DNA from 3 places in the Blastococcus sp. SYSU DS0669 genome. Region 2 is predicted to be linked to each of the others. Evidence: riboswitches for the same ligand, from Rfam matches in the RefSeq annotation. Region 2 holds a riboswitch; each other region holds the start of a gene.
What was found. A riboswitch is a leader RNA that binds a small molecule or an ion and turns the genes downstream of it on or off. The one in region 2 is predicted to bind S-adenosylmethionine.
Positions count from the first base shown of each region.

Region 1 (10,155 bases), on a different contig from region 2:
CGCCCACGTCGGGTGGTTGGAGGGCCGGCTGTACGACCTGCTCGACGCGGCGGCCAACACCCGCCTGCACAACGGCAACCGGCCCAGCGACGAGACGCTGCCACCCTATGAACGCGTGGCGTTGGAGGGCGTCGTTCCCCCGATCCGGCGCCGTGCTGCGCCTCCTCGGCTACGACACCGAGACCCCCGATGACCAGTCGGCCGTCCGGCCGGCGGCGAAGACCCGCAGCAGCCGCTTCTACGGAATCACCGTCAAGCAGTTGCTCGATTCCGGCCTGCTCAGCCAGGGGGAGACGCTTACCTCGACGAACGGCGTCTTTCCCGCTACGGCTCTGCTACGTGCCGACGGCGCCCTTGAGTACAACGGCAGGCCCCATTCCAGTCCCAGTAAGGCGGCCAGCGAAGCGAAGGGCGGCCTCGCGGCCAACGGCTGGGACTTCTGGGCGGTCGACCGCCCCACCGGCCGCGTGCCGTTGGCTACCGTGCGCGCCCGCTGGCTTCAGGAGCAAGGGCCGGCAACCCGTTGAACAGCAGCGAGTGGCGCCCGAACTCGGTTGAGGAGACCGAACCGCCCCCTTACCGGTGATCTCACCGGGCTGTCACTGGAGCCCCTTATCGTGATCAAGATCGATGGGTTGTGGCCATCCCGTGCCGGTGCCGCTGCATCTCGCAAGCGCGCTGCGCCGTGGGGCAAGGGCAGCGCGGAACGCAACGGGACGGGGAGATAGCAAGTTGAGGTTCTGCTGGACATGGTCGTCGGCTGATGCCGCTGGCACGGCGGTGACAGCAGCAGGAAGTCCCCGGCCGGATCCTCAACTGGGGCGCGCGGCTGCTGATGCCATCTGGGCATCGCAGACCTGGTGCCATCGGAAGGTGGACAGCCTCCGCCTCCTGGAGGGGGAGCGGGGGCGGCGCAGGGTCTCTCTTGACTGCACTCCGCCGCCGGAGCCTGGGTTGGCGGCTGAGGCCAGCGAACGGGTGCTGCCCTCGATCGAGTTCGTCAAAGGGCAAGTACTCGTGCCGATCGCCATGATCAGCAAGGCCGTCATGCGCTCGCTGGATGTCAGTGACAGCGGCGGTGCATCCTTGCCGGTTGCCAACACAGCCCAGAACGGTGAAGTCGCGTGGGCAGCGCTCTGCCATGCCTTGAGCCAGGTCACGGATCCCTTGCCCGGGCAGCTGGTGAAGAGCTTGGCCGAGATTGCGCAGGGAGCGCCAGCGGCAGCCGCCCTTCAGGCCGAGGACCTCCTGAGCACCGGGCAGGTTGACGGTGTGCAAGTCTTCGATCCCCAAGCCGTCCCAGCGGCGGTAGGGGACCTCGTCCGAGACCTGGCCGACAACTTCCTGATGCTGGTGCTTCTTCCAGCCAACGACGTGGGGACGCGTCAGATCCTCAAGTACTCATTTCACTGGCGATCGGTCCCAGAGGCGAACACCACGTGGCTGAACAGGGTGTTGACCGCCTTCGGGTTCAGTAGCGCGGAGTACTCGCTTGAGGCTCACGGGGCTTCGTGGGCGGCGTCGTACCACCTGGAGGTACACGCCCCGCCGGGGTTGACCTCCACCGGACTTGAGCTTCCGCCGCGGGAGGCGGGAGGCGCCCCTGCCGGGCAGGACCTCACAGTGGACCCCGTTGCTCACGTCCACGGGTCTTACCCGGACCAGCCGCCGCTTGAGCCGCGGGCACGCCTTCAGCTCGCGGTGCCGTTCCCTGGTCTGCGGGCTACCGCCCTCCTGGTTTCACTCTTCTCCGCCGTCATCTTCGTTCTTGAGCAGGTACTCCCTGGCGCGCCCGAGGCGCTGCGGGATGCGGGCGACGGAGCCGCGGCCCTGCTGCTAGCGGCGCCGGCGATCGTGTTGGCACTCCTCTCGCGCTCCGGTGAGAACATCCTCGAAGCCCGGCTCCTCTTTCCCCTCCGAGCGGTTGTTCTAGGTTGCGCGTTGCTGTTGACCGCAGCGGCGGGCAGTGTTGTCGGGCAGCTGCACGAGCCCTACTTCAACTTGCTGTGGTGTCTCGGGGCATGGAGCACATCAGCAGCTACGCTGCTGCTCCTCCTTGCTGCGAGGTTGTCAGCAGTCCGGGGTAGAACACCGGGTAGCTCGGTTGAGGGCAACTAGGAGGGGATGACGTGCGCATCTTCAAGAGCATGAAAGCTCGCAAACCGATCGTCCGTATCACCACGATCGAGGGCAAGCGCAACGTGACAGTCCAGCAGTCGCCGCGGAAGTACGGTGAGGATCGCGCCCGGCTAGTGAGTCCGGCGACGAAGGTCGGCAAGAGTCGGGCGACGGCGTAGGGACACAGCGTCAGTCCTCCTGCCTCTTCGGGAGAGGTCCGCGCTACCGGACATGGCCGCAGTCGGGCCAGGGGCACACTGCCTGACCTGCACGGGTGCTGATTTCAAGGCCGAAGGGTGCAAACCGCTCGGGTCGTTCGTAGAAACGGATGCCCCGACCTCGCGGTTCGCCGATCTACGAAGACCCCACCACACCACCACCCCTGTTGCACCACGGAGGGCCCGGTCAGCTGACCGGGCCCTCCGCGCGTCCGGGTGCGGTCGCGCCGGTCAAGAACTCCGTGACCAGTTGCTCCACGGCGACGGGGTTGTCGAGCATCGGCCAGTGCCCGCTGTCGTCCAGCACGACGACCTGCGCCCGTGGGAAGGTCTCCCGCTGCCGTTCGGCCCAGCGGACAGGTGTGTACGGGTCCCGGGCACCCCAGAGGACCAGGACCGGGCGGTCGAACCCCCGCAGCCTCCGGTGGAGGTCCTCGGACACCGCAGCGAGGTCGGTCGCGCGGTAGAGCCGGAGCACGGCCCGGCAGGCAGCCCTGTCCCGGGAGGCGCGGTAGATGCGCTCTACCGCGTCCAGCGGCATCCCGCGCGGATTGCCCCGGCGGAGGTGTGCCTTGATGGCGGGGAGGGTGGTCGTGGCCATGAAGGCTTCGCCGAGCCCGGTCGTGCGCCAGATCCGCGCCAACGAGTGCCACGAGTAGTCGCGCATCACGCCGATGTCCACCAGTGTCAGGCTGGCGCACTGCTCCTGGTGGTCGGCCGCCCAGGTCAGGCCCCAGGGGCCACCGAAGTCGTGGAGGACCAGGTGCACCCGGCGGATGCCGAGCTCGTCGAGGAACACCTGCAGGTGCCGGGCGTAGCCGTCCACGGTGTAGACGAACCGGTCCGGCTTGTCGGACTCGCCGAAACCCGGCATGTCCGGAGCCACCGCCCGTGCGAAGGCGCCGGTGCGGGACACCAGCCGGCGCCAGTCCTCGGCGGGGCCGGGGTTGCCGTGGAGGAACACCACGGCCTCGTCGGCATCGGCCTGGCCGGCGTGCAGGAACGACGTGGGGACGCCGGCGACGGCGATCTCGGAGCGCCCGACCTCGGCCAACCGCGTCAGCGTCGTCACGGGAGCGTCCTCGCTCAGTGCCGGGCGTGAGCCGACGTGGGCCCGGTCGCGGCGGATGTGGACTCGGCCGCCCGCCAAGGAGGCGGGATGACCGCGCGGTGGTCGTGGTCCGGAGGGGCGCCGGCGCGGGCCGCTGCGGCCAGGACTCGCGGGCTGAAGACGGCGGTCGGTGCCGCCAGCATGCCCAGCAGTCGGACGTAGACATCGGCCACCGCCGGGTCGTGGGTCGCGGCGGCCACCACGCGGTCCAGGTAGCGGTGCTGCGCGCGCATCGCGGCGCCGGCGTGGGCGCCGGTGGTCGTCGGGAACCGCAGGTCCTCCCCGGTGGAGAGCATCCAGGGAGCCGCCATCGCGCGCGCCAGCGCCCGCTGCGTTGCGGCCGCGAGGCCGGCTCGGTCGTCGGCGCGGTGATCTCGCCGGTGCTGCCGCAGGCGGCTGCCGAGGGTGTCGGCGGCGACCGCGGCCACGCTCATCCCCTGCCCGTAGATCGGGTTGAACGCGCAGGCGGCGTCTCCGAGGACGATCAGTCCTTCCGGCCAGCGGGCCATCTTCTCGAAGCGCAGCAGCCGGTTGGTGGTGCCGCGGTGGGCCCGGATCGGCGACACCGGCTCTGCGTCGGCGACGGCATCCGCGATCACCGGGTGGCGCAGGCTGCGGGCGAACGCCCTCCAGCCGTCCTCGTCCGTCGGCGGGTGCTGGCCGGCCGCGCCCATCAGGCAGACCATCCACTGCCCGTCCTCGATCGGGAACAGGTAGCCCGTGCGTGGGATCGACGGCGGCTTGGAGGAGAGCATCACCGCCTTCCAATCAGCGCTGAAGCCGTCCGGCATCCGGAAGACCCGGGTGGCGTAGGCGATCTTCGGGTCCACCTCGGTCACCGGTGGGGAGGGATGACCCAGCTCCCGCAACCAGGCCACGGCTCGAGAGCCCCGCCCGGCGGCATCGACCACCACGTCGGCCGGGAGTTCGAACGGGGATCCGGCCCCGCTCACCGGACGCACCCTGACGCCGGTGACACCGCTGCCGTCCCGAGCGGGACGCACACCGGTGACCTCGTGGCCGTCCAGGACGTCGACCCCGGGCAGCTGCCTGACCCGGCGGCGCACCGTCGTCTCGAACACCGGACGGCTGGCCGAGACCACCTCCCAGCCGGGCGCCCCCCGGTCCAGCCACCCCGCCGGCGTCAGGATCAGGATGTCGCTGGGGACGCGCATCTGCACGGCGCCGGCCGCCCGCAGCTCGGTGACGTATCCCGGGAGCAGGCCGTCGATGAGCCGCAGGCCCCGAGCGAGCATGACGTGGAACTGGTGATCCTGCGGCACGCCGCGCCGGTGCTGGGTCCCGTCGGGCAGGGTGTCCCGGTCCACCACGACGACGTCCTCGAAATGGTCGGCGAGCACACGCGCGGCCAGCAACCCCGCCATGCTGCCGCCGACCACCACCGCACGGCCCGTTGCCTGCTCCTGACCACCCGGAACAGCCATGGTGCCCTCCTCCGGTGCGAAGCCGGTCCCGAGGCGGCAGCCTGGCACGGGCCCGGAGGCGGTGACAGGCCTCCTACCACGCACCACCGCCCGTCCGCGTGGTCCTCACCGTCACGGAGAGGCGCGGAGACGCTCGGTGAGACGGCGGCTCCGGGGCGGCGCAACGACCACTCGGGTGCAGCCGGCCGCACGTAGCCGGATCGAGGGGCCTGCGTGACGATCGGGCCCATGCAGGCCGGATCGGGCGCGAGGTCTCATCCGGCGGTGACGCGGCCACGGGTCCGAGGCGCCTGATCAGAAGCCACCCACACCGCCACCGCCGAGGACGGCGCCCGGTACGTCTCCGAACGGGGCGCCGGTGCGCTTCCCGCACCGCCGGCAGATCTTGTCGTCCGGTCCCGACGGCCGCTCGCTGCCCGGGTGTCGCTGGACGTAGGAGTGGAAACCGAACCGACACCGCAGTGGCTTCCGAGTCATGGGCGAATGCTAGGAGCCGCCGGTCCCGCCAGGGAGGGTCGTACGGCCCGGCGAACCGGGCCTGCGCCGAGGACTCGGGCCCGTTGGATCCGTCGCCCGGGTAGGGGCCGGCGGTCTCGTCGGGGATCTCGCCGGACGCCGTGGTCGCCGACGCCGACGATCCGGCAGCGCCGGACGAGCCGCCGGAACCGGTACCGCAGGCGGCCAGGCCGACCCGCGGGCTGAGCAGCGTGACATGGCTGCTCCTCGGTCGGGGTGGTCGGGATCGCGGACCACGCTCGGGCGCCGGCCCGCCCACCGGCTGCAGATCTGCTGTGTGAGTGACGTCGCAGGTCGCGGACGGGAAAGCCTCTGATCCGCTCCGTAGACTCGGCCCCGCAACCATCCGGAGCGGCTGAGAGACCTGGCTCGTCGACGTCGCAGCAACCCCCCGCATCGGCGGGCGCGGGTGCTACTGCCAGGACCGATGGAGGAACACCATGCGGTACGAGCTGCTCTCGTGGGCCCGCCGGCACGTCGACCTGTGCCGCACCGGCACAGCCATGTGCCGCTGAGGCCTCCCGCCTCCTAGCGACGCCCGCCCTGCTCGACGGCGGGCGTGCAGCCCCAGCCGCCACGCACCGCGGGCCGCCACGCCGTCGCCGGCGTCGCCGCCCGCCCGTGCCTGCTCAATCCCCGAGGACCGCATCCCGTGATCGAACTGAAGGACGTCCGCAAGGTCTTCCCCGCCCGCGGGCGGGCCGGCGAGGTCGTCGCCGTCGACGGCGTCAGCCTGTCCGTGGCCCGGGGCGAGTTCGCCGGCGTCGTCGGCCCCAGCGGCTCGGGCAAGAGCACGCTGGTGCGCCTGGTCAACCTGCTGGAGCGGCCCACGTCGGGCTCGGTCACCGTCGACGGGCAGGTGCTCACCGAGCTGCCCGACGAGCAGGTCCGGCAGGCGCGGCGCTCCATCGGGATGGTCTTCCAGCACTTCGAGCTGCTCGACTCGCGCACCGCGGCGGGCAACGTGGAGCACCCGCTGGAGCTCTCGGGCGTGGGCCGGACGGAGCGCAGACGGCGGGCCGGCGAGCTGCTGGACCTCGTGGGGCTCGGCGACCGCGCCGACGCCCGCCCCGCCCAGCTCTCCGGCGGCCAGAAGCAGCGCGTGGCGATCGCCCGCGCGCTGGCCGTCCGCCCGAACGTGCTGCTCTGCGACGAGGCCACGTCCGCGCTGGACCAGGCCAGCACCACCGGTGTCCTGGAGCTGCTGCGCCGGGTGCGGGACGAGCTCGGCCTCACGGTCCTCCTGATCACGCACGAGATGTCCGTCGTCAAGGCCGTGTGCGACAGCGCCGTGCTCCTGGACCGGGGGCGGGTGGTCGACGGCGGCCGGCTGGCCGACGTCCTCACCCGGCCGGGCTCCCCGCTGGGCGATGCCCTGCTCCCGGCACCGGTCGCGGACGCCGGTGCCGGGCACGACGGCGCCCTGCTGCGGGTGACCGTCACCGACCGGACCCCGGAGACCGTCGTCCTCCGGACGTTGATCGGGGAGCTCGGCCTGGCCGTCGAGATCGCCGGCGGATCGGTGGAGACCGTCGCCGGTGGCCGCTACGGCCGGCTGCTCCTGCGGGTCAGCGGGGGGATGGCGGGCCTCGACGACGCCGTGCACCGGCTGCGGGGCGGCGGCGTCCTCGTCGAGCGCGTGGCCGCGACCGCCGAGGTGGCCCGGTGAGCGACTGGAACCGCATCTGGCCGCAGCTGCTGGACGCCACCTGGGAGACCCTCTACATGGTCGGCGTCGCGGCGCTGGTCACCGTGCTGCTCGGGGTCCCGCTGGGCGTGCTGCTCACCGTCACCGCGCCGGGCGGGCTGGCCCCGCGGCCGCTGCTGCACCGGCTCGTCGGCCTGGTCGTGAACCTCGGCCGTGCGCTGCCGTTCATCATCCTGCTGGTCCTCGTCGCCCCGGTCACCCGCGGCATCGTCGGGACGACGATCGGCTCCACCGCGGCGATCGTGCCGCTGACCATCGGCGCCGTCCCGTTCCTCGCCCGGCTGGTGGAGACCAGCCTGCGCGAGGTCGCGGAGGGCAAGGTCGAGGCGGCGCTGTCCATGGGTGCCCGCCGGCGCGACGTCATCCGCACCGTGCTGCTGCCGGAGGCCCGGCCGTCGCTGGTCGCCGGCGTGACGATCACCGTCGTCGCGCTGATCAGCTACTCGGCCATGGCCGGTGCGGTCGGTGGTGGCGGGCTGGGCGACTTCGCCATCCGCTTCGGCTACCAGCAGTTCCGCACCGACATCACCCTCGCGACCGTCGTCCTCCTGCTGGTCATCGTCCAGGCCCTCCAGTGGGCCGGCGACCGCTGGGCGCGCTCGCTCGCGCACGCCTGACCCGACCTCCACGGCGGCCACCCGGCCGCCGTCGCACCCCACTCCCGAGGAGAACCACCACCATGCGCACCCGCTTTCCCGCCCTGCTCGCCGCCTCGGCGATGACGGCCCTGCTCGCCGCCTGCGGCGGCGACGCCGAGCTCTCCGCGGCCGACGAGCCGCTGCGGGTCGGCGCTTCCCCGGTCCCGCACGCGGAGATCCTGCGCTACATCGACGAGAACCTCGCCGAGGACGCCGGCCTGGACCTGGAGATCGTCGAGTTCACCGACTACGTGCAGCCCAACGTCGCCCTGGACGACGGCTCCCTGGACGCCAACTACTTCCAGACCATCCCGTACCTGGAGGAGCAGGAGGCCAGTGCCGGCTACGACTTCCAGGCGCTGGAGCCGGTGCACATCGAGCCGCTCGGCATCTACTCGAGCACGCTGACCGACCTCGCCGACCTGCCCGACGGCGCGACCGTGGCGATCCCGAACGACCCGACCAACGCCGCGCGGGCGCTGCGGCTCCTCGAGGCCAACGGCCTGATCACCCTCGCCGACACCGGCGACGCCGCGCCGACCTCGCTGGACATCGAGGGGAACCCGAAGAGCCTCGAGATCTCCGAGGTCGAGGCCGCGCAGGTGCCCCGGTCGCTGGCCGACGTGGACATCGCGGTCATCAACGGCAACTACGCCATCGAGGCCGACCTGGTCCCGGCCGAGGACGCACTGGCGCTGGAGGAGGGCGAGGGCAACCCCAACGCCAACCTCCTGGTGGTGCGCACCGGCGACGAGGGCGACGAGCGCATCCAGGAGCTGGAGGAGCTGCTGCACTCGGAGGACGTGCGGCAGTTCATCGAGCAGAACTACGAGGGCGCCGTCCTCGCCGCGTTCTGACCGGGGCATCCTGACCGCCGGGGCGGGGCGCCCGCTCGGGCGCCCCGCCTCGCGCACCGCCCCGGGGCGCATCTGTACGCTCGTTCCTATGAGCTCTCCGCCGGCTGGACGAGCCCGCCCCGTGGGCGCCGGTCCGGCGCCGGTCCGCCGTCCGCGCCGGCACGACCCCGGCCGGCGCGACCGCCTGGTCGACACGACCCTCGACGTCATCGCCGCACGGGGCGTCACGGCGGCCACGCACCGGGCGATCGCGCGCGCCGCCGACGTGCCGCTCGGGTCGCTGACCTACCACTTCGGCTCGCTCACGGAGCTGCTCGCCGCTGCCTTCACGCGGCACGTCGACGACGTCGCCGCCCGGTTCGACGCCCGGATGGCGGCCGCCCCCGACCGCGCGGCGGCGCTCGACGCGCTGGTCGAGCACCTCACCGGCGACCTGCTCGGCTCGCAGCGGGACCTGGTGCTCGCCGTCGAGCTCTACGTCGCCGCGGCCCGCGACGCCGACCTGCGCGCGGTGACCCAGGACTTGATGTCCCGGAGCCGCCGAAGCCTGGAGCGCCACCTCGACCCGGTGACCGCCCGGGAGGTCGACGCCCTCGTCGAGGGGCTGGTCCTGCACAGCGCCCTCTCCACCGACCCGATGGACGCCGCGCAGATCCGCGCCGCGCTGTTCCGGTTCGCCGGCTGAGCCCAGGAGCCCCGACCCCGCCATGTCCTCCGCCTCCGCGACCGTCGAGCCCGCGCGACTGCGCCGCGCCCGCATCGCCGTCGCCGCCTGCTTCTTCCTCAACGCCGTCTTCTACGCCGGGCTCGTGCCACGGCTGCCGGCGGTCAAGGCCGAGCTCGAGCTGAGCAGCACCGCACTGGGGGCCGCGCTGGCGGCGGTGCCGCTGGGCGCACTGCTGGCCGGGCTGTCCTCGGCCGCGCTCAACCGCCGGTTCGGCTCCGGTCGGGTCGCCTCCTACGGGCTTGCGCTGCTGGGCGTGGTCGTGTGGACGGTCTCGGTCGCGCCGAACTGGCCGGCCCTGGCCGCCGCCTTCCTGGTGGTCGGCGCTCTGGACGCGGTCGTGGACGTCGCGCAGAACGCGCACGGCCTCCGGGTCCAGCGGCTCTACGGCCGCTCGATCATCAACTCGCTGCACGGCGTCTGGAGCATCGGCGCGGTCACCGGCGGGCTGCTCGGCGCCGCGGCGGCCGGGCTCGACATCCCCTTGACCGTGCACCTCGGCGTCTCCGCCGTGGTCTTCGGCGCGGCCGCCCTGGTCGTCTCCCGCGGTGTCCTCCCCGGCACGGACGAGCCCGAGCCGGTCGCCGAGCAGGTGCCGCTGGCGCGCCCCAGGCGTCGGGCCGCGGTCCCGGCGCTGGCGGTGCTCGGCCTGCTCGCCGCCTGCGGCGCGCTGATCGAGGACGTCGGTGCGTCGTGGAGCGCCCTCTACCTGCGCACCGAGCTCGACGCCGGCGCCGCGACGGCCGGCCTGGGCTTCGTCGCCCTCATGGCGGCGATGACCGTGGGTCGGCTGACCGGCGACCGCGTCGTCGACCGGTTC
Region 1 covers NZ_JBJHAE010000002.1:318,906-329,060, reverse strand. Annotated here, with positions in the region: gene ACI792_RS04120 (hypothetical protein) at 1-193, shown strand, start outside; gene ACI792_RS04115 (restriction system modified-DNA reader domain-containing protein) at 153-527, shown strand; gene ACI792_RS04110 (hypothetical protein) at 874-2,118, shown strand; gene ACI792_RS04105 (hypothetical protein) at 2,130-2,297, shown strand; gene ACI792_RS04100 (alpha/beta fold hydrolase) at 2,524-3,408, opposite strand; gene ACI792_RS04095 (NAD(P)/FAD-dependent oxidoreductase) at 3,423-4,892, opposite strand; SAM riboswitch class I at 5,748-5,842, shown strand; gene ACI792_RS04090 (putative leader peptide) at 5,849-5,923, shown strand; gene ACI792_RS04085 (methionine ABC transporter ATP-binding protein) at 6,061-7,077, shown strand; gene ACI792_RS04080 (methionine ABC transporter permease) at 7,074-7,733, shown strand; gene ACI792_RS04075 (MetQ/NlpA family ABC transporter substrate-binding protein) at 7,796-8,611, shown strand; gene ACI792_RS04070 (TetR/AcrR family transcriptional regulator) at 8,733-9,296, shown strand; gene ACI792_RS04065 (MFS transporter) at 9,319-10,155, shown strand, end outside.
Region 1: another riboswitch for S-adenosylmethionine. It lies ahead of ACI792_RS04090 (putative leader peptide); the one in region 2 lies ahead of ACI792_RS08925 (bifunctional o-acetylhomoserine/o-acetylserine sulfhydrylase).

Region 2 (10,155 bases):
GTGAGCCGCAGCAGGTGGTAGGAGTCGTCCAGCCGGAGCCCGCGCCCGTCGATCCAGCCGAAGCAGAGCGCCGACTCGACGACCTCGGCGGAGGTGAGGGAGGGGATGCCCGAGCCCTTGCGCGCGATCTGCACGTACAGCCCCGGGGCGGTGGCGTGCTCGGCCTCCAGCCAGGCCTCGAAGGCGGGCTGGTCGGGGAACGGCAGCATCGGCAGGTCCGTCGGCGTCGGCACGCCGCCATCCTGGCCCCCGGGTGCGACAACCGGGCGCCGTCAGCCCGCGAGCAGCTCGCGCAGCAGCGCGTCGACCGCCGCCGTCTCGACCAGGAAGCCGTCGTGCCCGTGGGGCGAGCCGATGAGCCGCAGCGGCACGCCGAGCGCGTCGGCCACCCGCTGCTGCTGCTCCGGTGGGTACAGCCGGTCGCTGTCCACGCCGGCGACCAGGGCGCGGGCGGTCACGCCGGCCAGCGCCACCTCCACGCCGCCGCGGCCCCGGCCGACGTCCCAGCTGTTCATGGCCTCGGTGAGCACCACGTAGCTCCCGGCGTCGAACCGGCGGGTCAGCTTGGCCCCGTGGTGCTGCAGGTAGGAGGCGACGGCGAATCGGCCGTCCTCCTGCAGGCGCGCGCCGAAACGCGCCTCGAGCTCCGCGGCGCTGCGGTAGGTGAGGTGGGCGATCCGGCGGGCGACGTCGAGGCCGTCCGCCGGCGGGTCGCCCGGCGGGTAGTCCCCGCCGCGCCAGCGGGGGTCGGCGCGCACGGCCGCCTGCTGGGTGGTCTGCGTGCCGATCTGGTCGGCCGAGGCGACGGCGGTGGAGGCGAGGAAGAACAGCCCCGCCACCCGCCCGGGGAACCGGACCGCCCACTCCAGTGCCCGCATGCCGCCCATGGAGCCGCCGGCGACGGCGGCGAAGCGCTGGACGCCCAGCGCGTCGGCGAGCGCCGCCTCGGCCCGGACCTGGTCGCCGACCGTGATCTCCGGGAAGCGCGAGCCCCACGCTCGCCCGTCCGGCGCGGGTGACGACGGCCCGGTCGTCCCCTGGCAGCCGCCCAGGACGTTCGCGCAGACGACGAAGAACCGGTCGGTGTCCAGCGCGGCGCCCGGGCCCACGACGCCGCCCCACCAGCCGGGCGTCGGGTGCCCCGGCCCGCGGTCGCCCACCACGTGGCTGTCACCGGTCAGCGCGTGCTCGACCAGCACGGCGTTGCCGCCGTCCGGGGCGAGCGTCCCCCAGGTCTCGTAGGCGATCCGCACGCCGGGCAGGTTGCCGCCGCGCTCCAGCTCGAACGGGGCGGGCAGGTCGAGGAAGCGCCGGCCGCCCGCCGGATCCCCCTCGGCCCACCCGCCCACGTCAGGCGGACTTGGCGGCGCGGAAGCCGGCCTCGAGGTCGGCGAGGATGTCCTCGATCCCCTCCAGGCCCACGGCGAGGCGCACCAGGCCCGGCGTGACGCCGGTGGTCAGCTGCTCCTCGGGGGTGAGCTGGGAGTGCGTCGTCGAGGCCGGGTGGATCACCAGGCTGCGCACGTCGCCGATGTTGGCGACGTGGCTGTGCAGTTCCAGGGCCTCCACGAACCGCTTGCCGGCCTCCACGCCGCCGTGCAGCTCGAAGGTCAGGACGGCGCCGGCGCCCTTCGGCGCGTACTTCTGCTGCGCGGCGTGCCACGGCGAGGACGGCAGCCCCGGGTAGTTCACCCGCTCGACGGCGTCGTGGGCCTCGAGGAACTCGGCCACCCGCTGCGCGTTCTGCACGTGCCGCTCCATGCGCAGGGAGAGCGTCTCGATGCCCTGCACCACCAGGAAGGCGTTGAACGGCGAGACCGCGGGCCCCAGGTCGCGCAGCAGCTGCACCCGGGCCTTCAGCGCGAACGCCGGTGCGCCGAGGTCGGCGTAGACGACGCCGTGGTACGTGGGGTCGGCGGTGGTGAACATCGGGTGCCGGCCGCCGGTCCAGTCGAACGACCCGCCGTCGACGATGAGCCCGGCGATGACGGTGCCGTGGCCGCCGAGGTACTTGGTGGCCGAGTGGACGACGACGTCGGCGCCGAACTCCAGCGGCCGGACCAGGTAGGGCGTCGCGATGGTGTTGTCGACGATGAGCGGGACGCCGTTGCGGTGGGCGACGCCGGCGACGGTCTCGATGTCGAGGATGTCGCCCTTCGGGTTGCCGATCGACTCGGCGAAGAAGGCCCGGGTGTTCTCCTGCACGAGGGACTGCCAGTTCTCCGGGTCGTCGGGGTCCTCGACGAAGGAGACGGTGATGCCCATCTTCGGCAGCGAGTGGTGCAGCAGGTTGTACGTGCCGCCGTACAGGGACGCCGACGCGACGAGGTGGTCGCCGGCCTCGGCGAGGTTGAGGATGGCGAGGGTCTCCGCGGCCTGGCCGGAGGCGACGGCGAGCGCGGCGACGCCGCCCTCCAGCGACGCGACGCGCTGCTCCAGCGCATCCTGCGTCGGGTTCATGATCCGCGTGTAGATGTTGCCCATCTCGGCCAGCGCGAAGAGGTCCGCCGCGTGCTGGGTGTCGCGGAACTGGTAGGCGGTGGTCGCGTAGATCGGCAGCGCGCGGGCGCCGGTCGTGGGGTCGGGGCTCGTGCCGGCGTGGATCTGCCGGGTCTCGAAGCTCCAGCTCTGCGGGTCGGTCATGCGCCGTCTCCTTCGCTCGCGGGAGATCCCGCGGCGCACGGGAGCTCCGTCCTTGCCGGGGGCGGGGCGCCGACCGGCCGGCTCTTCCCCTGGAGCACCTCAGACGGAGTTGAGGTTGCCGGGCAGCCAGCCAGGTGCTTCGCGCTGCCTCTCAGGAGCCGACGTGATCCTAGGACGCTCCGCCGGGCGACGCACACCCGCCCGGACTCGGGCAGCGATGTCCCACGTGAAACAGCGGCCCACGGTCCTAGGAGCCGGGCGCGGTCTCCTCGCCCGTGCCGCCGGTCGGCGCGGGGGCGGGCGTCTCCGGCGCCGTGGTGGTCGTGCCCGGCGCGGTGGTGGTGGGCGCGGAGGGCGAGGTGGTCGGCTCGGGCTGCTGCGTCGTCGTCACCGGCTCCTCGGTCGGCGGCGTCTCCTCCGTCTGCGTGGGCTCCGTCGTGCCCGCCGGGTCGGTCGGCTCGGTGACCGCCGTCTCCCCGGTCGCGGGCGCGCCCTGCGCAGGGGGCTTGACGTTCAGCCAGAGGGCGAAGACCGCCACGAAGAGGATGGCGAGCACGACGGTGGAGGTGCGGGCGCGGCCCAGGTGCCGGGGGATCGACGCCCACCAGCCGTGCCGCGGCGCCGGCGACGGCGAGTCGGCGGGCGAGCCCGGCGCGGCGGCGGGGGCGGTGCTCACGGTGGGCTCCTCGGAGGCGCGGGCGGCCGGGTCGCGGCGCTCGTCGGGTGTCTTCACCGGACCCCCTCCTGGACGGCCGTCGCGCCGTCCTGCGCCAGGGGCGCCGTCGTGGGCGGCGGCACCTGCATGCCCTGGCTGCGGAACGCCTGGACGATGCGGGCGCGCAGGTCCCGGCCCACCTCGAACTGCTTGCCGGGCAGCGTGCGGGCGACCACCCGCACGTTCACCTCGTCCAACCCGAGGGTCTCGACGCCCATCACGGTGGGCGGGTCGAGCAGCAGCGGCCGCATGGCCGGGTCGCGGAACGCCTCCCGGCCCACCCCGCGCAGGACCTCGTTGGCCCGGTTGACGTCGACGGTGGTCGGCAGGGGGACGTCGACGACGGCGCGCGCCCAGTCGCGGGACAGGTTGATGACCTTGACGATCTGGCCGTTGGGGATGGTCACGACCTCGCCGTCGGGCGAGCGCATCCGGGTGACCCGCAGCGTGACGTCCTCGACCGTGCCGTTCGCCGGGTCGCCCCCGCCGACCACCTGGATCGAGACGACGTCCCCGAACCCGTACTGGCGCTCGGTGATGATGAAGAACCCGGCCAGCACGTCACCGACGATGCGCTGCGCTCCGAAGCCCAGACCGACGCCGAGCACGGTCGCCGGCGCGACGAGGCCGGTCACCGGGATGCCGAGGCGGTCGAGGATGAAGAAGACCGAGATCGAGTAGATGAGCACGACCAGGGCCCAGGTGAGCACCTGGGTCAGCGAGTGGCGGTGCTTGGCGGCCTCCGACCGGACGAGCGCGTCGCCGCCGGTGGAGTTCCGGTCGATCCGGTCGGTGATCTTGTCGCCGACCCAGCCGACGAAGCGGGCGAGCAGCACCGACCCGAGCACGATCAGCACGACCTCGAGACCGCGCCCGGCCAGCCAGTCCAGCACGTCTCTCAACGCGTCCACGTGGCGGCACTCCGTTCGTCGGGGGAAGCGACCCTCCCACCATGCTCACCGCCGGACGGCGATGCCAGCCCGAGCCGCCGCGGCGCGCGTCCGGAACGGCCGGGCACGCCGCTGACCTGCGGCGCAGCGGTTGCGGAGAGATGACTCACGCCGGGCTCACCGTGGCTCGACGAACAGCGACTGGCTGGACCGGCCGACCGCGCCGTCGGCGTCGAACAGGACGGCGAAGCACTGCGCCGCCCCGGCGCCGCCGTGCACGGTCGTGGCGTCCATCCCCAGCCACTCACCCCGCGGCGGCCGGTGCAGGGCCACGGTGAGGTCGACGTTGGCGAACGTCGCCCGGGTCCAGTCGAGGGTCGCCGAGATGCCGCTCGCGGCGTCGGTCATCACGAGCAGGTGCTGCAGCGGCGTCATCGGCTCCCCGGCCACGAGGGCGCACTCCGGCCGGGTCCACGCCGTCGCCGGCCCCGGCCCGTTGAAGGTGCCGGCGGCGAACCGCCAGTCGAGCGCCCGGTGGTAGGCCACCTCGCTGCTGAAGAACGCCGCACGCTCGGCGCGGCTCCCCTCCGGCCCGGCCGGTTCCGGGTGCGGCTGCTCGGTCTCCGCCGCGGCGTCGTCCCGGCAGCGCATCCGCCAGGCCGACAGCCGCATGAGCGCCGCGCCCCCGGCGTCGAGGACCGCCTCCACCAGCTCGATCCGCCGGCCGGGGCGGACGACCGACGTGCGCACCCGCACCGGGCCGACGGGCACGGGCGCCAGGATGTCGTAGGCCAGGCGGACGGTCTGCCCGCCCTCGATCGCGCTGACCTCCTCGGCGGCGCGCAGGAGCAGCGCCGCCGGCGGCCCGGCGTGCTGGAACCCCGTGTCCCAGGGGCCGATCGTGAGGGCGGTGGCGGCGAAGCCGTCCCCGTCGGGCAGGTAGAGGGCCTCCGGAACGTCCACGGGGCCGAGTCTTCCGCCGCCGGTCCTGCCCGCCGCCGCCGGGTCCCGGCATCCGTACGGTGGTGCCACGGCTGCGAGGCGTCACCGCGCGCCCGCCGGGCGTGCCGACCCGGCCGATCCGGTATCGGAAACCGTTGTCCTGCCGGATCGGCGTCCGTACGTTCCGTGGCGACGGGGTGACCGTCGGCGCGAGGGGGCAGCATGGTGCGAGCGCACGAATGGGACGGCAGTCGGCGTCTTGCGCGCCCGCCCGGTGGGCGGCGGCCCTGGTGGGTCTCGCACCCGGCCCCGGAGCCGGCCGCGCAGCGCCTTGCGTGGGAGAGCGCGGGTGGGCGCGCCCGGGTGGTGGTCGACGGTGACGTCGACCTGGTCACCGCTCCGCACCTGGAGGCGTTCGTCGCCGGGCACCCGCTGGTGGGCTGCACCGTCCTCGAGCTCGACCTCGGCGGGGTGCCCTCGATCGGCTCGGCCGGCCTCTCGGTGCTCACCGGCGTCCGCCGCTGGTGCCAGCAGCGCGGTATCGACCTGCTGCTGTGCGACGTGCAGCCCTCGGTGTGGCGGGTGTTCGAGGTGACCGGCCTGGACGCCGTCTTCGTCGCGGCCGGCCCCGCGACCTGCCCGCCCGCTCAGGACCTCGCGCTGTTCTGATCCGGTAGGTGTCTCCGTCGGCCATGCCCGCTACCGTGCGCGCGTGCCCCGCACCGTCCGGCCCGGCCTCGGGTACGCCTTCACCCTCGGTGCGGCCGCCCTCTTCGCCGTCAACGGCACCGTCTCGACGCTCGCGCTCCAGGCCGGCGTCCCGCCGACCCGGCTGACGGCGCTGCGCTGCACCGGCGCCGCGATCGTGCTGCTCGCGGTGCTCGCGCTCATCGCTCCGGGCCGGCTGCGGGTGCGGCCCCGCGAGCTGCCGCTGCTCGCCGTCTTCGGGGTGGTCGGCGTGGCGCTGACCCAGTTCCTCTACTACGTGGCCATCGGGCGGCTGCCGGTCGGCATCGCGCTCGTCTTCGAGATGACCGCGCCGGTGTTCATCGCCCTCTACGTCTGGCGGGTCCGCCGCGAACGGGTGCGCAGCCGGCTGTGGGCGGCGCTGCTGCTGTCGCTGTCCGGCCTGGTGCTCGTGGCGCAGGTCTGGCAGGGCGGCGGCTCGCTGGACGCGCTCGGCGTGGCGGCGGCGTTCGGTGCGGCGCTCTGCCTGGCCACCTACTACCTGGTCGGCGAGCGCGGCACGGTGAGCCGAGATCCGGTCACCCTCACCTGCTGGAGCTTCGTGGCGGCCGCGGTGTTCTGGGCCGTCGCCGCCCCGTGGTGGCAGTTCGACGCCGGGGTGCTCGCCGAGCCGGTGCCGGTCTCGCTGGGCGGCCTGCAGCTGCCGCTCTGGCTGCTCGTCGGGTGGATCGTCGTGCTGGGCGCGGCGGTGCCGTTCTGGCTGTCGATCGCGGCGCTTCCGCACCTGGCGCCCACCACCGCCGGGCTCGTCGCGACGGTGGAGCCGGTCTTCGCCTCCGTCGTCGCGTGGTTGTGGGTCGAGCAGGTGCTCACCGGCTGGCAGGTCGCCGGCGGCATCGTCGTGCTCACCGGCATCGCGCTGGCCCAGACCGCGCGCACCGGGCGGACGCCGTCCGCGCCCCCGGTGCCGGAGACCCCGGCCCCGCTGTCGACGTGACGCGGGACCGGGGCCTCGGAGGGGTGGCGCCGCTCAGGGGGTGACGTCCTCCGCCTCGGCGAGCCAGCTGGCGAGCTCCTCCATGTACTCCGCCTGCGCGGCGTGGTCCATGCCGATGTACTTCCACGGGTGCACCTGGCCGGCCTGCGCGGCGGGCAGCAGCGTGTAGGTCGGCTGCGTGGCCATCTCCTCCGGCGTCATGGCGCCGCGCAGCGAGTACAGCAGGACGTCGCTGGGGTACCGGCCCACGTCCTCCCAGCCGGCGGTCTCCCAGAAGTAGCCCTCGCCGCCCGGGTCGACGAACTGGACGCCGAGGTCGGCGTACATGCGCAGCGACGGGTCGTCGGGGGCCTTGGCCATGTAGAAGCCCTCGGCGGCGTAGGCGGCGACGGGCAGCACGGTGATGCCGCCGGCCGCGGCCTCGGTGAGCGCGTCGGAGGCCGCCTCGAACTCCTCGCGGGCCTGCGTGACCTCCGTGCCCTCCATGTCGGCGCCGAGCGCCTCGGCGAGCTCGGCGGTGCGGTCGATGACGTCGGCGGCCGAGCCCGTCCAGGCGATCGCGATGATCGGCGCGATCCGGGCGACCTGCTCCTGCTGCTCCAGGCTCTCGAAGCCGTAGAGCGGCTGGGTCTCGTCGATCGTGCCCTCGGAGTCGGTCGGGTAGACGCTGGTGACGATGACGTCCGGCTCCGCCGCGGCCAGCTGCTCGAGGTCGATCTGGCCGTAGCTCTCGCCGACGATCTCGACGTCGGAGAGGTCCTTGCCCTCGAAGGCCACGTCGTCGGCGGTGGAGGTCTGGCCGAAGGTGGCCACCGGCTTCACGCCGTAGTTCCACAGCGAGGAGACGACGTCGTTGAGGCCCGCCACGCGCTCGGGGGTGGCGTCGAGCTCGACGGTGGTGCCCCGGTCGTCGGTGAACTGCCAGCCGCCCTCGGCGGCCGGCACCGCGTCATCGGTGGCGCCGTCGGTGGCGGCGTCGGCCCCGCAGCCGCTGACGCCGACGGTGACGCCCAGGGCCAGGAGGCCGCCCATCAGGCGGCGTGAGGTGCGGTGCAACGGAACTCCCTCGGCTGAGGGGATGCGTGATCATCCCCGGACGCGAGGAAGGTTAGCCTGCCCTAACTAGAACCTTCGAGAGGGGGCCGGCTCAGCGCAGCCGGCGGACGGGGACGACCATCGGCGTCCCCGTGACCGGGTCGGCCAGCACCCGCGCCTCGAGGTCGAAGACGCCGGCCAGCAGCTCCTCGGTGAGCACCTCGGCGGGGGTGCCGGAAGCCACCAGCGCGCCGTCCTTCATCGCCACCAGCCGCTGGGCGTACCGGGCCGCCAGGTTGAGGTCGTGCAGCACGACCACGACGGTGCGACCGCGCTCGGCGTGCAGGCGGGCCACCAGGTCCAGCACGTCGATCTGGTGGGAGAGGTCGAGGTAGGTCGTCGGCTCGTCCAGCAGCAGCAGGTCGGTGCCCTGGGCCAGCGCCATCGAGATCCAGGCCCGCTGCCGCTGACCGCCCGAGAGGGCGTCCACGGGGCGGTCGGCGAGCTCGGCCATGTCGGTCCACGACAGCGCCTCGGCCACCACCGCCTCGTCGTCGCGGGACCACTGCCGCAGCCAGCTCTGGTGCGGGTGGCGGCCCCGGGCAACGAGGTCGCCGACGGTGAGCCCCTCCGGCGCGACCGGCGTCTGCGGGAGCAGCCCCAGCACCTTGGCGACCTCGCGGGTGGGCGTGCGCGCGATGGCCCGGCCGTCCAGCAGCACCTGGCCGCTCACCGGCCGCAGCAACCGGCCGAGCGCCCGCAGCAGGGTGGACTTGCCGCACCCGTTGGGGCCGACGATCGCGGTGAACGAGCCCTCGGTGAGCTGCAGGTCGAGGTCGTCGACCACCACCTGGTCGTCGTAGGCCAGCCGGAGGCGCTCGGCGGCCAGCCGGACCCGCCGGGGCCCGGCCGGGTGCACGTCCTGGCGCAGCAGTTCGGTGCCGATGTGGAGTGTCACAGCGTCGCTCGCCGCCTTCCACGGACCAGGAGCCAGAGCAGGTAGGGGGCGCCGATGACGGCGGTCAGGATGCCCACCGGCAGCGCCTGGGGCAGGGCGGTGCGGGTGACCAGGTCGGCCGCGACCACGAGCAGGGCGCCGAGGGTGCCCGAGGCCAGCAGCGGTGGCCGGGAGCCGCCGGTGAGCCGGACGGCGATCTGCGGGACCACGAGGGCGACGAAGGTGACCGGCCCGGCGGCTGACACGGCGAAGGCCACGAGGAAGACGGCGAGCAGGACGACCGCGGCCTGTGCCCCGGCGACCCGCACCCCCAACCCCCGGGCGGTGTCGTCGCCGAACTGGAGGACGCCGAGCACGCGACCGGCCGCCAGCGCCAGCGGCAGGAGCACCGCGACGGCGACGGCCAGCGGCAGGGCGTCGTCCCACGTGCGGGCGTTGAGCGAGCCGGTGATCCACACGTAGGCCGACGCGGCGTCGTAGATCTCGGCGTGGGTGAGCAGCCAGTCGGTGATCGCGGTGCCGGCCGACCACAGCGCGATCCCGATGAGCACCAGCCGGTACCCGTCGACGCCGGCCCGCCAGGTGAGCGCGAACAGCAGGGCGCCGGTGAGCAGCGCGCCCAGCAGGGCGGCCAGCGGGACGCCGAGCCCGCCCAGGACGGCGCCGGTCGACGTGCCGCCGCTGAGCACGATCGCGGCCACCGCCCCCACGGAGGCGCCCATGGTGATGCCCAGCGTGTCGGGGGAGGCCAGCGGGTTGCGGGCGAAGGTCTGGAAGAGCGCGCCGGCGACGCCGAGGGCGAGCCCGACCAGCGCGCCCACGACCACCCGCGGGGCCCGCAGCTCCTGGACGATGAAGACCTGCGGGCCCTCGCCGAGGCCGACGAGGGTGCGCAGCACGTCGCCGACGCCGATCGGGAAGTCGCCGCGGCCCATGCTCAGCGCGGCGGCCAGCACCAGGGCGACGAACCCGGCCACCGGCACGACGACCTGGCGCCAGTGCAGCAGCCCCGACGCGGGCCCCGCGCGCAGCACCCGGCCGGTGCGCGGGCGGGGGCGCTCCGCCGTCGGCGGGCGCACCGGGGCGCTGACGCTCACAGCCGCACCGTCCGGCTCCGGCGCACGAGGGCGATGAAGAACGGCGCCCCGACCAGGGCGAGCACGATGCCGACCTGGAGCTCGCCGGGGCGGGCCAGGACGCGGCCGAGCACGTCGGCGACCAGCAGGAGCGCGGCGCCGGCGAGCGCGGAGCAGGGCAGCAGCCACCGGTGGTCGGGGCCGGTGAGGGC
Region 2 covers NZ_JBJHAE010000006.1:93,019-103,173, forward strand. Annotated here, with positions in the region: gene ACI792_RS08915 (YdeI/OmpD-associated family protein) at 1-233, opposite strand, end outside; gene metX (homoserine O-acetyltransferase MetX) at 273-1,349, opposite strand; gene ACI792_RS08925 (bifunctional o-acetylhomoserine/o-acetylserine sulfhydrylase) at 1,351-2,643, opposite strand; SAM riboswitch class IV at 2,687-2,802, opposite strand; gene ACI792_RS08930 (hypothetical protein) at 2,891-3,376, opposite strand; gene ACI792_RS08935 (mechanosensitive ion channel family protein) at 3,373-4,269, opposite strand; gene ACI792_RS08940 (thioesterase family protein) at 4,426-5,211, opposite strand; gene ACI792_RS08945 (STAS domain-containing protein) at 5,413-5,859, shown strand; gene ACI792_RS08950 (EamA family transporter) at 5,903-6,874, shown strand; gene ACI792_RS08955 (ABC transporter substrate-binding protein) at 6,908-7,930, opposite strand; gene ACI792_RS08960 (ABC transporter ATP-binding protein) at 8,022-8,867, opposite strand; gene ACI792_RS08965 (FecCD family ABC transporter permease) at 8,864-9,964, opposite strand; gene ACI792_RS08970 (FecCD family ABC transporter permease) at 9,961-10,155, opposite strand, start outside.

Region 3 (10,155 bases), on a different contig from region 2:
GTGACGACGGGCGCCCGCGAGGACGACGGTCGAGGGGGCCTCGCAGGGAGCGTCAGCGACCGGGGAGCGGATCGAGGCCGGAGTCCAGCCATGACAGAGCACGTGCAGCCGACCGGCGCGGTCGCCGGCTACCGGCCCGAGCGCACGCTGCGGTTGTCGGTCGAGCTGCGCCGCCAGTTCAAGCGGCGGCGCACCCTCGGCGTCTTCGCGCTGATGGTCGCGCTGCCCCTGGTGCTCATCGCCGCGCTGCAGCTGGGCGCCAGCGAGGAGGCGGCGGAGAACACCCGGATCAACCTGGTGGACGTCGCGACGGCGAGCGGGCTGAACTTCACCCTGTTCGTGCTGTTCGCGACCACGGGCTTCTTCCTCGTCGTGGTCTACGCGCTGTTCTTCGGTGACACCGTGGCCGTGGAGGCGCAGTGGGGGTCGCTGCGGTACGCGCTGGCCACCCCGGTCCCGCGGATGCGCCTGCTCCGGCAGAAGTGGCTGGCCGCGCTGGTGCAGTCCGTCGCCGCGCTGCTCACGCTCGCGGCGGTGGCGGTGGTCGCCGGGGGCATCGCCTTCGGCTTCGGCGACATCAGGACGCCGGTCGGCGTGGGGATCGACCAGGGCGAGGGCATGCTCCGGCTGGCCGGGATGCTCGGCTACCTCGCCGTCCACCTGCTCGTCGTCGGAGCGCTGGCGTTCTGGTTCTCCACCATCACCGACGCGCCGCTGGCCGCGGTCGGCGGCGCGGTGTTCACCATGGTCGTCTTCGCGATCCTCGACCAGGTCGAGCAGCTGGGCTCGATCCGCGACTGGTTCCCGACGGCGGAGGAGTTCGCCTGGACCGACCTGCTGCAGACGCCGGTCGACGACGGCGACCTGTTCCGCGGCGTCATCCAGTCGCTGGTCTACATCGCCGTCTTCACCGCACTGGGCTTCCGGCACTTCGCCCGCCGCGACGTCACGTCGTAGCTGTCGCCCTGCCGGCGACACCGCGGCGAGGTGCCGTCCCGGCCGGCGTGGAGCCGCTGCGTCGCGCCTGCGCGGACCCCTCCGGGGCCCACTCGGCACGACGCGGCGTCACAGGCTCTGCCGCACGGCCTGGGCCCAGCCCTCGCCCATCGCGTCAGCGGTGACCGAGGCGTTCGGGACGGCGGCCAGCGCGTCGGCCATGCCGTCGGCGGCGGCGCCGTTCGCGGTGATCCACAACCGGCCCACCGCGGGCGCCATCTCCAGGTCGCTGACGCTGTCCCCGATGGCCACGGCGTCGGCGGGGGAGAGGCCGCGCCGCTCCAGGTCCCAGGCGATCGCCGCGCCCTTGGAGATGCCGCGCGGCATCAGGTGGTAGACCCGCGGGGGCCCGGCGTCGGCATCCAGCCCCATCCAGGAGGCCCGCTGGATCGAGCCGTTGTCCTTCAGCGTCAGCCAGCCCGCCCCCCGCTCGGCCAGCCAGGCGTCGACGGCGAGGGGGTCCAGCCGGCCGCGCAGGAGCGCGTCCGCGGCGTGGGTGGCGTGCCACGGCGCGTGCCACTCGATCCGGCCGGGGTGCTCGGCGAACAGGTCCTCGACGATCCCGAGCTCGGCCATGACCTCCATCGGCGTCCGGTCGCCGTACTGCGGGGGCAGCGCGCCGCGGAGCCGGTGGGTGTTCCGGCCCGAGCCCCAGCCGATGGTGGCGCCCAGTTCGGCGATCGCGCCGTCGGCCGCGAAGATGCGCGCGGCCTCCACCACCTGCTCGTAGGTGCGGCCGCTGACCAGCACCAACGCCACCCCGGCGCGGTGCAGGTCGAGCAGCGCGCCGGCCGGCCCGTCGGTCAGCTCCCGCCCCTCCGTGTGCCAGAAGGAGCCCCGCGGCCCCACCATCGTGCCGTCGAGGTCGGTGTAGACGACGCGCGCGCTCACCGGGCCATCCTGTCCGGCCGTCGGGCGCCGCGCGCCACTGGGTAGAGTCCACGCCGTTCACTCATCCAGAGGGGCAGAGGGACACGGCCCGATGAAGCCCCGGCAACCGCCGCCTGCAGCGCTCCGCGCGACGGGCGGGAGGTGCCAATTCCGTCCCGCGCGGCTCGACGGCCCGCAGCGGGGAAGATGAGGAGGTAGTCGTCGCATGACCCTCACCGCTCCCGGTTCCGCCCAGGCCGACTCCAGCGCAGGCGGCCCGGTGCCACCCTGTCCGGCCCGCGGGCTCGTCTGCCGCAACTGCGGCGCCACGTTCGGCCTCATCGCCCAGCACGCCTGCGCCGAGTGCTTCGGCCCGCTGGAGGTCGACTACGACCCCGAGCTGATGAAGGCCGTCACCCGCGAGCAGATCGAGGCCGGGCCGCAGAACATCTGGCGGTACGTGGCCCTGCTCCCGGTGGGCCAGCACCCGGCCGACCGGGTCACGCTCGACCCCGGCATGACCCCGCTGGTCCGCGCCGACCGGCTCGCCGCCGAGCTCGGGCTCACCGGCGGCCTCTGGGTCAAGGACGACTCCGCCAACCCCACCCACTCCTTCAAGGACCGCGTGGTCAGCCTGGCCGCGACCGCCGCCAAGGGGCTGGGCTACACCAAGATCGCCGCCGCCTCCACCGGCAACCTGGCCAACTCGGTGGCCGCGCACGCCGCCCGCGTCGGCCTGCCGTCGTTCGTCTTCATCCCGAGCGACCTCGAGCCCGGCAAGGTGGTCCAGTCCGCGGTCTACGGCCAGACGCTGGTCGCCGTCGACGGCTCCTACGACGACGTCAACCGGCTGACCAGCGAGCTCGGCGAGACCGACGAGTTCGAGGACACCGCGTTCGTCAACCAGAACGTCCGGCCCTACTACGCCGAGGGCTCCAAGACGATGGGCTACGAGATCGCCGAGCAGCTCGGCTGGCGCATCCCCGCCCAGGTCGTCATCCCCATGGCGTCCGGCTCGCTGCTGACCAAGGTCGACAAGGCCTTCCGCGAGCTGACCGCGGCCGGCATCGTCGAGGCGTCCGAGTGGAGGATCTTCGGCGCCCAGTCGGCCGGGTGCGACCCGATCGCCACCGCGTTCGACAACGGGTGGGACGTCGTCAAGCCGGTGAAGCCGACCGGGATCGCCAAGTCGCTGAACATCGGCAACCCCGCCGACGGCCCCTACGCCCTGGACGCCATCCGGCGCACCGGGGGTGCGGTGGCCCGCGTCGGTGACGACGAGATCGTGCAGGGCATCCGAGACCTCGCCCGCACCACCGGCGTCTTCGCCGAGACCGCCGGCGGCGTGACCGTCGCGGTCCTGCGCAAGCTCGTCGAGGGCGGGCAGCTCGACCCGGCCAAGGAGACCGTCGTCCTCAACACCGGCGAGGGGCTCAAGACCCTCGACCCGCTCGAGCCGGTCGTCGGCCCCACCCACCGGGTGGAGCCGTCGTTGAAGTCGGTGCGGGCCGCCGGCCTCATCGGCTGATCCGCGTCGCCCGATCCGGCAACACAGCGGCGGAGAACCACGTGCACCCGGTGGGTGCTGATGTACCTTCTCGCGCGGTTCCAGTTCCATGTTCGTGATATGCGGGCGGAAGAGCTAGGCCCGGTCCCCCGATCCAGAGGGGCCGTCCGCACGCACGAAACGTGGGAGCACACGTGGCACAGGGCACCGTGAAGTGGTTCAACGCCGAGAAGGGCTTCGGCTTCATCGCCGTCGACGGCGGCCAGGACGTCTTCGTCCACTACTCGGCCATCCAGATGGACGGGTACAAGAGCCTCGACGAGGGTCAGCGCGTCGAGTTCGAGGTCGTCCAGGGCTCGAAGGGCCCGCAGGCCGACGCCGTCCGCAGCGCCTGAGACACCCGCGGCACCGGAGGCCCGGTCCCCCTCGAGGGGGCCGGGCCTCCGTCCGTCCTTGCACCCGCCGGGGTGGAGTGCCAGACTCGGTTCTGGCACTCGTACCCTTTGAGTGCCAATCAGGTCGGAACGGTGAGGCACCGGTCGGTGGACCGAAGGAGCGTCCACGCCGCTGGTGTCGTCCGTCGCGGGCACCAACCGGCCGTGCAGCGATCCACGCTCGGAGGACATCACCACATGGCCAAGATGATCGCGTTCAACGAAGAGGCACGCCGCGGCCTCGAGCGAGGGATGAACACCCTCGCCGACGCCGTCAAGGTGACGCTCGGCCCCCGTGGCCGGAACGTCGTTCTGGAGAAGAAGTGGGGCGCGCCCACCATCACCAACGATGGTGTGAGCATCGCCAAGGAGATCGAGCTCGAGGACCCCTGGGAGAAGATCGGGGCCGAGCTCGTCAAGGAGGTCGCCAAGAAGACCGACGACGTCGCGGGTGACGGCACCACCACCGCCACCGTGCTGGCCCAGGCGCTCGTCCGCGAGGGTCTGCGCAACGTCGCCGCCGGCGCCAACCCGATGGCCCTGAAGAAGGGCATCGAGGCCGCCGTCGCCTCGGTCAGCGAGTACCTCCTCGCCACCGCCAAGGACGTCGAGACCAAGGAGCAGATCGCCGCGACCGCGTCGATCTCCGCTGCCGACCCCGCCATCGGTGAGCTCATCGCCGAGGCGATGGACAAGGTCGGCAAGGAAGGTGTCATCACCGTCGAGGAGAGCAACACCTTCGGGCTCGAGCTCGAGCTCACCGAGGGCATGCGCTTCGACAAGGGCTACATCTCGCCCTACTTCGTCACCGACGCCGAGCGCATGGAGGCCGTCCTCGACGACCCGTACGTGCTCGTCGTCAACTCGAAGATCAGCTCGGTCAAGGACCTGCTCCCGCTGCTGGAGAAGGTCATGCAGTCGGGCAAGCCGCTGGCCATCATCTCCGAGGACGTCGAGGGCGAGGCCCTCGCGACCCTGGTCGTGAACAAGATCCGTGGCACCTTCAAGTCCGTCGCCGTCAAGGCGCCGGGCTTCGGCGACCGCCGCAAGGCCATGCTCGGCGACATCGCCATCCTCACCGGTGGCCAGGTCATCAGCGAGGAGGTCGGCCTCAAGCTCGACACCGCCGGCCTCGAGCTGCTGGGCCGTGCCCGCAAGGTCGTCGTCACCAAGGACGAGACGACGATCGTCGAGGGTGCCGGGGACACCGACCAGATCGCCGGCCGGGTCAACCAGATCCGCAGCGAGATCGAGCGGTCGGACTCCGACTACGACCGGGAGAAGCTGCAGGAGCGCCTGGCCAAGCTGGCCGGTGGCGTCGCCGTCATCAAGGCCGGTGCCGCGACCGAGGTCGAGCTCAAGGAGCGCAAGCACCGCATCGAGGACGCGGTGCGCAACGCCAAGGCGGCCGTCGAGGAGGGCATCGTCGCCGGTGGTGGCGTCGCCCTCGCGCAGGCCACGGCCGTCGCGTTCGACAAGCTCGAGCTCGAGGGTGACGAGGCGACCGGTGCCAACATCGTGCGCGTCGCGCTCGAGGCGCCGCTGAAGCAGATCGCGATCAACGCCGGCCTCGAGGGTGGCGTCGTCGCGGAGAAGGTCCGCAACTCGGAGACCGGCTGGGGCCTCAACGCCGCCACCGGCGAGTACGTGGACCTGGTCGCCGCCGGGATCATCGACCCCGCCAAGGTGACCCGCTCGGCGCTGCAGAACGCCGCCTCCATCGCGGCGCTCTTCCTCACCACCGAGGCCGTCATCGCCGACAAGCCGGAGAAGAACGCTCCGGCCATGCCGAACAGCGATGGCATGGGCGGCATGGACTTCTAAGAGGACCTCGTCCTCCTCACCCCTCGCACGCTCGGGGTGAGCCTCTGGACGAGGCCGTTCCACGGCCTCACCAGCAGGGGCGGTCCCGCTTCGGCGGGGCCGCCCCTGTCGGCGTCTCCGGGGTTGTCGCCGCCGGCGTGCGGCGCGACTTCCGCGAAGCGGGGCTCCGGAGCGCCGCCCGGACCCCGACATCCGAGAAGCAGGCGTCCGGTGTGCGGCCGGCCCGTACAGGCCGAGGGCCCGCCACCGGCTGGTGACGGGCCCTCGGTTGGTGGAGCGGTCAGCGCACCTCGACCGGGAAGGGTCCGGAGACCCCGCCCTCGCTCGACTTCACCCAGATCTCCGTGGGTGCGGTCGCCGGGGCCGGGTCGACGGTGATGGCCCAGGCTCCGGAGGCCTCCGGAGCCTCGATCGGACCGACGACACCGGTCGGGTACCCGGCGATCGGGTTGAGGGCCGGCCCGGTGCCCGCGGTGTTGGTGCGGTGCACCGTGATCGTCGCCCCGGGCACGGTGCCCGAGCCGTCGATCCGGAACTCGTCGCCGGTCCGGAACTGCGCCAGCCCGATGGCGACGTCGTCACCCGGGAGGACGACGTTGACGCCCGGGGACAGCGACGAGTACGTCGTCGCGGCCGGGGTCTTCGACTGCACGCGGAAGACCCACCTCGTCCCCGGCTCGGACTTCGGCAGACCGGTCACCTCGGCCGTGGTGCCGGTGACGACCACGTCCCGTTCGGGCTGGAGCACGACCGTGGCCGAAGTCGTGGCCGTCGCGTCCGTCCGCAGTGACACGCGGACCCGGTACTCCGTGGCGTCGGTCACCGGGTTCCACGCCAGGCGGACCCGGCCGGCGTCGTTGTTGACCCCCGACCCGTTGAAGCCGGTGATCGCCAGCCCCGTCGGCGCGACCGCCGCGGCGGCGGGCGCCGGAGACACCACACCCGAGCCGTGGGTGGCGTTGCCGGCCGCGTCGATGGCGACGTAGTTCACGGTCGTGTTGGCCGTGGTGACGGGGATCGGCGCCGTGTACAGCGTCGCGGTGGCCGACGGGACGTTGCCGCCCTCCACCGTCGTCACCAGGCTGCCGTCGGTCGTGTAGTAGAGCGTCCCCTCGTCGGTGGCCAGCGTCAGGGAGGCGGTCTCGACGGCCGTGGTGCCGGTCAGCGCGGGGGTCGTGGTCACCACGGGCGCCGTGGTGTCCGCCGAGCCGTCCTCGTTGGGCGGCGCGATCGTCCCGGCCAGGGCGAAGGGAGCGCCCATCTCGTTGCCGACCATCGAGCGGACCTCGATGTCGTACAGCGCGCCGCTGGTGAGCCCGTCCAGGACGACCTGGGTGGCGTTCGCGCCCACGCGGTAGCCCTCCTGCCGCTGGGTGGTCTGGTCGACGGCGGTGACGCTGTAGCCGGTGACCGCGTCACCACCGAGCACCGGCGTCGCGGATGCCCAGGTGACCGTGGCCGAGGTCCCGTCGGCGTTCCACACCGTCGAGTACTCGCTGACGGGCGGCCGCGCGCCGTCCGGGCCGGCGGGGCAGCCGGGAGCACCGCCGCTGGCCAGCCCGTACTCGGCCAGCGTGAGGCCGAGCTGCTGCTCGACCGTGGTGGCGTCGGCCATCCAGCTCAGGGCCACGGCCTGGCCCTCGTACACCAACTGCTGGTCCGAGGCGGACATGTCGGCGAAGGTCACGGAGAACACGCCGTTCTCCGCGGTACCCGAGACCGTGTAGCCGGTGGGCGCCTCGTCCGGCACCTCGTTCGGGCTCCAGCCGATGGCCCGCTCGCCGATGGCGCCCTCGTCGCGCATGGTCGGGTTGACGACCTCGACGGCGAAGCGGTCGAGGCTGACGTCGCTGCCGTAGGTGCCGTTGTAGGTGACGGAGTTGACGTTGCCCTCGGCCGGCTCGCTGGCGATCACCTCGGTGATCTGTGCCGAGCTGACCTGCATGCCGTCCACCAGGGGCGATGCGCTGAACGACAGCGACACCTCGTCACCGGCCTGCAAGTCGGGCGTGACGTCGGTGAAGCAGCTGGCCGAGTCGTGGTTCCACTCCCGGAAGCCCGTGGCGTCGACCTCGCCGGAGGCGGTCCCGACGACCTGGCCGCCGCGCCGGACGGTGATGTTCGCGGTCTGGCCGGCCTGGGCCGTGTAGCCCTCGATGGCGATCATGTCGCGGTCGGGGAACACCTCGATGTTGCCCGGTCCGGCCGGCGGGGTGCCGGCGCTCGCTACGCCCGAGAGGGTCGCGAGGACGCCCGCGGCCGTGACGACGGCGAGGCCACCCGCCATCGTGGCGCGGCGGGTCCTGGTCGTGGGATGGAGGGCTCCGGTCGTGGGGGCGGTCACCGGTCCGTGCCGTCCCCTGCGACCACGCCCGGTGGTCGGTCCTGTCCTGGTCATGGCTGTCTCCGCAGTGAGCCGTGGTCGCCTCGGTCGAGGGAACGTGCTCACCGTGGTTCAGCCGGAGGGCCTGGGGCAGCCGAGGGGTGGGGGGCCGTGCACCCCCCAAAAGGAGGCATCCCGGCCGATCACCCGGAGGAGCGCGGACGCCGACGTGCCGAGGGCCCGCCACCGGAACGGTGACGGGCCCTCGGCGTCCGGTCGTGGCGGCGGGATGCGGTCGCTGCCGCCGCCACGACCGTGGTGGTCAGCGGCGCTCCATCGGCACCCCCGTCAGGCTCCCCCCGGACGACGAGGTGACCGTGAGCGTCGCCCCCGGCGTGGCCTGCGGGCCGTTGCGGGTGCTGACCGACCACGCCCCGTCGTCGGTGACCGCGACGTTCTGGGCCACGAGCTCGCCGGTGCTGAGCCGGATGGTCACGGTGTTGGCGGTCGTGTCCTGAGCCGTGCCGGTGATCCGGTACTCGTTGCGGTCGTCCCGGAACTGGGCCCTGCCGACGGTCAGCACGTCGTTCGGCACCACCGTCCCGGGGTGGCCGTCGGCGAAGGTCGCCGCCGGGCCCCTCGACTCGCCGGCCACGGCGACGACGTCGAGCCGGTAGGTGGTCCCGTTGGTCAGGCCCGAGATGGTCCCCGTGGTGACGGCGCCGACCGAGGCCGTCACCGACTCACCCGTGGCAGTTCCGGTGCTGTCGACCGGGGTGGCCGAGAGCTCGTAGCCGGTCACCGGGCTGGCGGAGTTCCCCGGGGTGGCTGCCAACCACTCCATCGTCACCCGCTCGTGGCCCGAGATGACCCGGCTCACCGTGGTCGAGCTCGGCGCTGCCGTGCTGAGCGTGGTGGCCTGGACGGGACCGGCCGCTGCACCGGTGCCGATGCTGTTGGTGGCCGTGAGGGTGATGTCGTACACGGTCCCCGACGCCAACCCGGTGAGCGTCGCACTGGTCGCGGGCGCCGTCACCGGCAGGGTCACCGGCTCGCCGGAAGCCGCGGTGGCGGTGACGGTGTAGCTGGTCACCGCGTCCTCCGCCGGGGATGCGGCCCAGGTGACGGTCACGCTGTCGAGGCCGGTGCCTTCGGCTGCGAGCCCGGTCGGCGCCGCCGGGGCGGTGGTCGGCTCCGTCGGGGTCGTCGGGTCGGTCGGCGTGGTCGTGCCGCCACCGGAGCCGACCACGATCGAGCCCACCGACTGTGCCGCCGACCAGCGGCCGTTGTACGCCTCGATCATGATCTCGTACGAGGCGCCGGCCTCCAGGCCGTCGAGGGACACGGCGGTCGCGCCGGTCCGTTCCGCGACCTCCTGCTCGAGGTGCGCACCGCCGATCGCGGCCACCCGGTAGCCGGTGACCTCAGGAGCGTCGGCAGGCTGCGCCGCCGGCTCCCAGGTGACGTCCACCGAGGTGGAACCCGTGGCCGAGGAGAGCTGAGCCGTGGTCGGGGCCGTCGGCACCTGACCGTCGGGGCTCGGCGGGCAGCCGCCCATCCCCGGCCCGGGGATCTCCTCGAACTCGTTCTGGGTGAGGCCGAGGGCGAGCTCACCCGACTCCGCCATCCACGAGGCGGCGACGTGGTCGCCCGCGAGCGTCCGGTCGTAGTCGGCCTCCGTGTAGAGCGTGTAGGTGCCCGACCAGGTGCCGGTCGCCGGGTCGATCGTGGCAGTGGCGTCCCACAGGCCGGGCTCGCCGTTGGGGTGCTCGGCGTCCGGGACGAGCGTGATGCCCATCGCTCGGGCGTCCACCAGCCCCGGGTCCTCCCCGGGCGGCGTCTTGTCGTCCTTGTTGTCCGGGTTGACGGTCTCGATGACGAACCGAGCCGGGTCGAACCACGGGTCGGCGGGGTCGTACGTCCCGTTGATCGTGACCGTCCCGGTGCCGCGCACGCGGGTCTCCGGGTCGCCCTCGACCACCTCGCCGGACGCGACGAAGTTGCTGCCGACGACGGAGGTCACCGTGGGCGACATCGTGACGGCGGAGTCCGTGAACAGCGCCCCGCTGAACGAGACCTTGACCTCGTCGCCGGGCTTGATGTTCGGGGTGACCCCGATCCAGCACTCCCCGCCGGGGTGGTTGAACTCCAAGAAGCCGGTGTCGTCGATCGTCCCCCGGCCGATGCCGACGATCTCGCTC
Region 3 covers NZ_JBJHAE010000001.1:438,300-448,454, reverse strand. Annotated here, with positions in the region: gene ACI792_RS02120 (alpha/beta fold hydrolase) at 1-4, shown strand, start outside; gene ACI792_RS02115 (ABC transporter permease) at 91-957, shown strand; gene ACI792_RS02110 (HAD family hydrolase) at 1,066-1,887, opposite strand; SAM riboswitch class I at 1,946-2,080, shown strand; gene thrC (threonine synthase) at 2,093-3,394, shown strand; gene ACI792_RS02100 (cold-shock protein) at 3,568-3,768, shown strand; gene groL (chaperonin GroEL) at 4,006-5,631, shown strand; gene ACI792_RS02090 (fibronectin type III domain-containing protein) at 5,912-7,918, opposite strand; gene ACI792_RS02085 (fibronectin type III domain-containing protein) at 8,277-10,155, opposite strand, start outside.
Region 3: another riboswitch for S-adenosylmethionine. It lies ahead of thrC (threonine synthase); the one in region 2 lies ahead of ACI792_RS08925 (bifunctional o-acetylhomoserine/o-acetylserine sulfhydrylase).